2 linked regions of the Streptacidiphilus rugosus AM-16 genome follow. The protein of the gene in region 2 interacts with the protein of the main gene of each other region in a pairwise test. Links are inferred from orthologs where the notes say so. Each region holds a gene or a part of one and is shown on either strand. Other genes may lie near its edges.

The links.
Region 1: the proteins of mrdA (region 2) and BS83_RS22420 interact in binary tests that used the Escherichia coli proteins (3 or more experiments, as listed by UniProt). The link is inferred for Streptacidiphilus rugosus AM-16 from one-to-one orthologs.

The regions. Positions count from the first base shown.
Region 1 is NZ_JQMJ01000004.1:2,979,130-2,982,183, reverse strand. Bases 71-3,053 are described here. They hold BS83_RS22420 (transglycosylase domain-containing protein), read right to left. Parts: upstream 2,742-3,053; coding sequence 399-2,741; downstream 71-398. Other genes in these bases: lpdA (dihydrolipoyl dehydrogenase), read left to right, coding at 71-316. Also shown: more of lpdA, read left to right, coding at 1-70. UniProt on the Escherichia coli protein: Cell wall formation. Synthesis of cross-linked peptidoglycan from the lipid intermediates.
Region 2 is NZ_JQMJ01000004.1:2,602,401-2,605,452, forward strand. The notes cover bases 67-3,047. They hold mrdA (penicillin-binding protein 2), read right to left. Parts: upstream 2,665-3,047; coding sequence 469-2,664; downstream 67-468. Other genes in these bases: rodA (rod shape-determining protein RodA), read right to left, coding at 67-395; mreD (rod shape-determining protein MreD), read right to left, coding at 2,731-3,047. Outside these bases: more of rodA, read right to left, coding at 1-66; more of mreD, read right to left, coding at 3,048-3,052. UniProt on the Escherichia coli protein: Catalyzes cross-linking of the peptidoglycan cell wall. Responsible for the determination of the rod shape of the cell. Is probably required for lateral peptidoglycan synthesis and maintenance of the correct diameter during lateral and centripetal growth.

The DNA of each region.
Region 1 (3,054 bases), 380 kb from region 2 along the record:
GACCGAGGCGCAGGCCCGCGAGAAGGGCTTCGACGTCAAGGTCGCCAAGTTCCCCTTCACGGCCAACGGCAAGGCGCACGGCATCGGCGAGCCCGGCGGCTTCGTCAAGATCATCGCTGACGCGAAGTACGGCGAACTGCTCGGCGCCCACCTGATCGGCCCGGACGTCACCGAGCTGCTGCCGGAGCTGACCCTGGCTCAGCAGTGGGACCTGACGGTCACCGAGGTCGCCCGCAACGTGCACGCGCACCCGACGCTGGGCGAGGCGGTCAAGGAGGCCATCCACGGCCTGGCCGGGCACATGATCAACTTCTGAGCCGCGGTTCGGCGAGCGAGGGACCGGCGGGACAGAAGGCGGCGGGGCCCGGGGCAGCAGCCCCGGGCCCCGCCGCCTTCTGTCACTGCGGAAGCGTCACCGGTGGGGTGATCTGACGCGTCGGCGTCGGCCTGGTGGGCGTCGTCTGCGTCGGCGTCGGGTTGGTGGTGGTCTGCGTCGGCGTGGGCGTCGGCACCACCGGCGGGGTGTACGTCGGGGTCGGCTGCGTCTGCGTCGACGGGGTCGGGACCGGGGCCGTCGGGGTGGTGGTCGGCGAGTTCGAGGTGCTCGGCGTGGGGGTGGGGGTCGCCGGCGCGGCGGTGGTCCAGTCGCCCGTCTGCAGGTCGAAGCTCGCGTCCGGCTGGTTCGCGAGCGCCTGCGTCATGTAGTCGGTCCAGATCTGCGTCGGGAACGCGCCGCCGTTGATGCGGGTGAGCCCGGCGGCCGTGCCCAGGCTGACCCGGTTGTTCTTGGCGTCCTGGGCGAAGAGGCCGACCGCCGTGGACAGCTGCGGCGTGTAGCCGGCGAACCAGGCGGACTTGTTGCTGTCCGTGGTACCGGTCTTGCCCGCCGCGTCGCGGCCGAGGGCCTGGGCGTTGTAGCCGGTGCCGTTCTGGATGACGCCCTGCAGCACCTCGGTCACGGTGTCCGCGACGGCCCGGTCGAAGGCCTTGACCGCGTCGTGCTTCGGCAGTGTGCGGCTCTCGCCGTCGTGGGTGACCGACTGCACCGACCACGGGGTGATCTGCATGCCGTGGTTGGCGAAGGTCGCGTACGCACCCGCCAGCTGGATCGCGTTGGGCGTGGCGATGCCGAGCGCGAGGGCCGGGTTGCTCGCGCTCAGGTCCGGGGTGTCCGCGGGCAGCCCGGCCGCGAGCGCCGCCTGCCGCACCTTGTCCAGCCCGACGTCGGCGGCCATCTGCGCGAAGACGGAGTTGACCGACTTGGCCATGGCCCGGGTGACGCTGATCGACCCGTAGTTCATGTCGTCCTCGTTGGGAGGGTTGTACGAGGACACGTTGGAGGGCAGGCCGACGACCTGACGGCGGCTGGTGCCGTCGTAGAGCGTGTTCGGGGTGATCGGCGTGCCGTCCTGGGTCGTGGAGCCGTTCTGCAGCGCCGCCGCCAGGTCGATCGCCTTGAAGGTCGAGCCGATCTGGATGTCCCTGCGCAGCGCGTCGTTGTACTCCTGGGTGGCGTAGTCGGGACCGCCGTACGCGGCCACGACCTTGCCCGTCTTCGGGTCGACCGACGCCGCGGCGGCGCGGATCTGCTTGGCCGCCGCGGTGTTCGGCAGCTGGTCGTGCAGCTGGGTCTTCACCGAGTCGGCCAGCGCGTTCTGGTCGGTCCTGGAGAAGGTGGTGACGATCTTCCAGCCGCCCTGGGCCAGCTCGTCCCTGGTTACCACGTGATTGCTGACCAGGTAGTTCACCGCGATGTCGATCATGTAGCCGGCCTGCCCGTCCAGGCCCTTGACGTGCGCCTTCGGCTTCACCGTCGGGAACTTGGCCGCGGCCCGCTGCTCGGGGGTCAGGTAGCCGAGCTTGGCCATGCCGTCCAGCACGTAGTTCCAGCGGTCGGTCGCGGCCTGCTTGCCGGCGGCGGTCGCGGTGGCGACGTCGTAGGCGCTCGGGGCCTGCAGCAGCGCCGCCAGGTAGGCGCTCTGCTCGGCGTTGAGCTGCGCGGCGTTGATGCCGAAGTAGGCCTGTGCGGCCGCCTGGACGCCGTAGGCGTTGCGGCCGAAGTAGGAGGTGTTCAGGTAGCCGGCCAGGATGTCCGGCTTGCTCTCGGTCCGGTCCACCTTCAGCGCGATGAAGAACTCCTTGGCCTTACGCGTCACCGTCTGGTTCTGGTTCAGGTAGTAGTTCTTCACGTACTGCTGGGTGATCGTCGAGCCGCCCTGGACGCCGTTCCCGTTCAGGGTGTCCCAGCCGGCGCGGACCATGCCGGTGAGGCTGATCCCCTGGTTGGAGTAGAAGGTGCGGTCCTCGGCGGAGACCGCCGCGTGCTGCATGTCCAGGGAGATCTGGCTGATCGGGACGATGGTCCGGTTCATCGTGCCGGTCTGGCCGATCACCGTCTTGCCGTCGTCGTAGTAGTAGATGTTCGCCTGGGCGATCGCGGCGGCGTTGGCGTTCGGCGGCTCGACGTTCAGGTAGATGCCGACGAAGGCGGTCATGCCCAGCGCGACGACGGTGAGCAGCGTGCCGACGGTCATCCGCCAGGTCGGGATGATCCGGCGGTACCACGGCAGCGCCGCACGCCTCGCCGTGCGTGCCGCCTTCTTGGCCTGACGCCGATCGCGCCCGCTGGCGCCCATTCCGCCTCCTTCGGCCCGGTCCTCCGCCTCCAGCGTGGCGCGGTCCATGGGGTTGGCGAGGCTGTCGGGATCGTCCATGCCGCGCCCGCTGCTGCTCTTGCCCATGCCGGTGGTGCTCCGCCTTCTGTACCGCTGAACTGCTGGACCGAGGTCGTGTCCCGCCTCGTCTGCATGATCGTTAAACGCCCCAAACGGGGCATTCCCGTCTACTTTGCCGGAACGATAAGGCGCGGGCGAACAGACTGGGGGTCACGTCGCTCTTTTGTGGCGGGGCTGTGACACTGCAAGGAGCCGTTCGGCTACCCTGTGAGAGCAGTTCCACAGCTGGACCACAATCGAAGAGCGATGGCGAGAGCCCCTTCGCGACACCCCCCGGGTGTCGGCGGACGGGGCCTTTTCGGCGTTCCCGCACGGCGGT
Region 2 (3,052 bases):
CCGAGCACGATCCACGAGTGCGCGCCGTTGACGGTCGATCCGAGCGGGCTCAGCACGGCGAGGACGCCGAGGATCGACAGGCCGTAGATGAACGGCACGGCCGTGCGCAGCCGGTGGTGGCCGAGCAGCACCACGCCGGTGCACAGGCCGATGCCGATGGCGAGGTTGACCAGGTGGCGGACCAGGAAGTACTGCGGGTCGCCGTGGTTGATCTCGACGCGGGAGCGGGTCGCGGACCAGACCAGCAGCGAGCCGATCCCGGAGAGCGCGAGGGCGGCCAGCACCAGCGGCCAGTCCATCCGCCGCAGCGGCGAGTCCCGCTCCAGCAGCCGCCCCATCCCGCCCTTGCGCGGGGTGTACCGAGGCGTCGAATAGCTCGTGCTCAGGCCGCTCATGCGCCCACCTCGCTTCGCTCGGCAGCCGCTTCGCGGAACGCGCACCTCTTCATGGCGACCTCGCTTCGCCCGCTCACGCGTCACCCCTCCGCTCCGGCGCCAGCGCCGCGATGTCGAGGGCGGCGAGCAACGGGGTGCCCGAGTCGGCGGGGTACGTCTGCGGGGCGGTCCAGGAGACCGGCTGGGTCACCGTGCCGTCCGGGTGGAAGCTGGGCAGCGAGGTCTGGGCCGCCGGGCGGATCGCCTTGCTCGGGTCGATCTTGCCGTCGGCCTGGATGCCGTAGAGCGCGTTGTAGATGTTGCGGACGGCCGGGCCGGAACCGCCGGAGCCGGTGCCACCCTGGGAGATCGTCATGACGATCGCGTAGTCCTTGGTGTACGTGTCGAACCAGGAGGTCGTCTGCTTGCCGACGACCTCGGCCGTACCGGTCTTGGCGTGCAGCTGCACCTTGTCCTGGGGCCAGCCCTGGAACTTCCAGGCGGCGGTACCGCTGGTGATGACGTTCGCGGTGGCCTGGTCGATGTAGTTGATCATGTGCGGCGTCGTGGGCAGGTGGCCCTGGACGACCGGCTTGATCTGCTGCACGGTCCGGCCGCCGGGGCTGACCACGGCCTTGGCGAGCTGCGGCTGGTAGAGCGTGCCGCCGTTGGCCAGCGCCGAGTAGATGCGGGCCATCTGGATCGGGGTCACCAGGGTGTCACCCTGGCCGATCGCGTAGTTGACCTCGTCACCGGCGCGCAGCGTCGCGAAGTCGACGCAGTCCTCGCTGGCGATGGCGCGCAGGTACGGGTCGGTCTCCGTCTTGGCCTGCCGGCACCAGGTGTCCTTCATCTCGTTGTAGTAGTCCTGGTGCCACTGGCGGTCGGGGACCCGGCCCTTGACCTCTCCGGGCAGGTCGATACCGGTGTCGGCGCCGAGGCCGAACTGGTGCGCGGTCTTGTACAGCCAGTCCTGCGGGTGCTTCGGCTTGGTGCCGCCGTCGCTGAGCCACTGCTGGTAGGCGATGTTGTAGAAGACCGTGTCGCAGGAGACCTCCAGCGCCTTGGAGAGGTTGATCGCGCCGAAGTTCTCGCCCTCGAAGTTCTTGAAGACCCGGCCGCCGATGGTCATCGACGAGGTGCAGGGGAAGGTCGAGTCGTAGGTGTAGCCGGCGTTGAGCGCGGCCGTCGTGCTGACGACCTTGAAGGTCGAACCCGGCGCGCTCTGTCCCTGGATCGCCCGGTTCAGCATCGGGTAGTCGGAGTTCTGGCTGTTCAGCGCCGCGTAGTCCTTGGCGGAGATGCCGCCGCTCCAGATGTTCGGGTTGTACGTCGGCGCGCTGGCCATCGCGATGATCCGGCCGGTGTGCACGTCCATGACCACGACCGCGCCGGAGTCGGCCTTGAAGTTCTCGTGGGTGACCGTGTCGTAGGTCTTCCGCAGGGTCACCATGGCGTCGTTGAGCTGCTGCTCGGCCAGGGCCTGGATCCGCGCGTCGATGCTGGTGACCACGTCCGAGCCGGGCACCGAGGCGTTGCCGCCCGCGGTGCCGATGACCCGGCCGAGGTTGTCGACCTCCAGGTTGGTGGTGCCGTTGACGCCGCGCAGCGCCTTGTCGTACTGGTACTCCAGGCCCGCCCGGCCGACCTGGTCGGAGGGGGCCAGCGAGGACTTGCCGTTGGCGTCGGTCGCCGCGGTGATCTCGTCCTGGGTGACCGGGGAGAGATAACCCAGTATCTGCGCCGCGTTGGCTCCCGACGGCGCCGGGTAGAGCCGGACCGCGCTGGGGCTGGCGGTGACGCCGGGGAAGTCCTCCTGGCGCTCCATGATCTGCATGGCCTGCTGGGTGTTGGCCGTCTGGGTGACCGGGATCGGCTGGTAGGGCGAGCCGTTCCAGCAGGGGCGCGGGGTCTTCGCGTCGCAGAGCCTGACCTTGTCGTGCATGTCCTCGTAGGTCATGCCGAGGACCTGGCCGAGCCTGGTCAGCACCGCCTTGCCGCCGTCCTTCTGCTGCAGCAGAGCGGTGCGCGAGACCGAGACGACGAGCTTGGTGGTGTTGTCGGCCAGCGGCACGCCGTTGGAGTCGAGGATCTCGCCGCGCACGGCCGGCACCACGACGGTGCGGATGTGGTTCGACGAGGCCTGCTGCGCGTAGGACGCGCCCGAGCGGATCTGCAGGTACCAGAGTCTGCCGCCCAGCGTGCCGAGCAGTGAGAGCACCAGCACCTGGAGGACCAGCAGCCGACCGGTGATCCGCCGGGTCCGGCCCGTCTCCGGGATGTTGCCCACGGGGTGCCCCTCCTCGTGCTCTCGCTTCGCTACTGCGTCAGTGCTGTGGTGTCCGCGTTCCGCGCGTCAGCGCTTGGCGGCCTTGCTGAGCCTGGCCGTCATGCCCAGCCTGCTTCCGGTCTTGCCGCCGCTCTTGCCCGCGGCGCTCCCGCCGAAGCCGGGGACGGTGCCGAGACCGGCCGCGCCGCCGGTGCGGGTGCCGCGGTCGCCGAAGAAGGCGCCGCGACGGTTGAGACCGGTGCGGCGCGGCTTGCTCGGCGTGCTGCCCTGTCCGGCGCCGCCCGCGGGGTCGGTGACGGTACGTCTGGCCAGGGCCATCACCACCGGGACCACGAAGGGCGCGAGCAGCACGTCGTAGACGACGGAGGAGATGAGCAGCCCGGTCAGG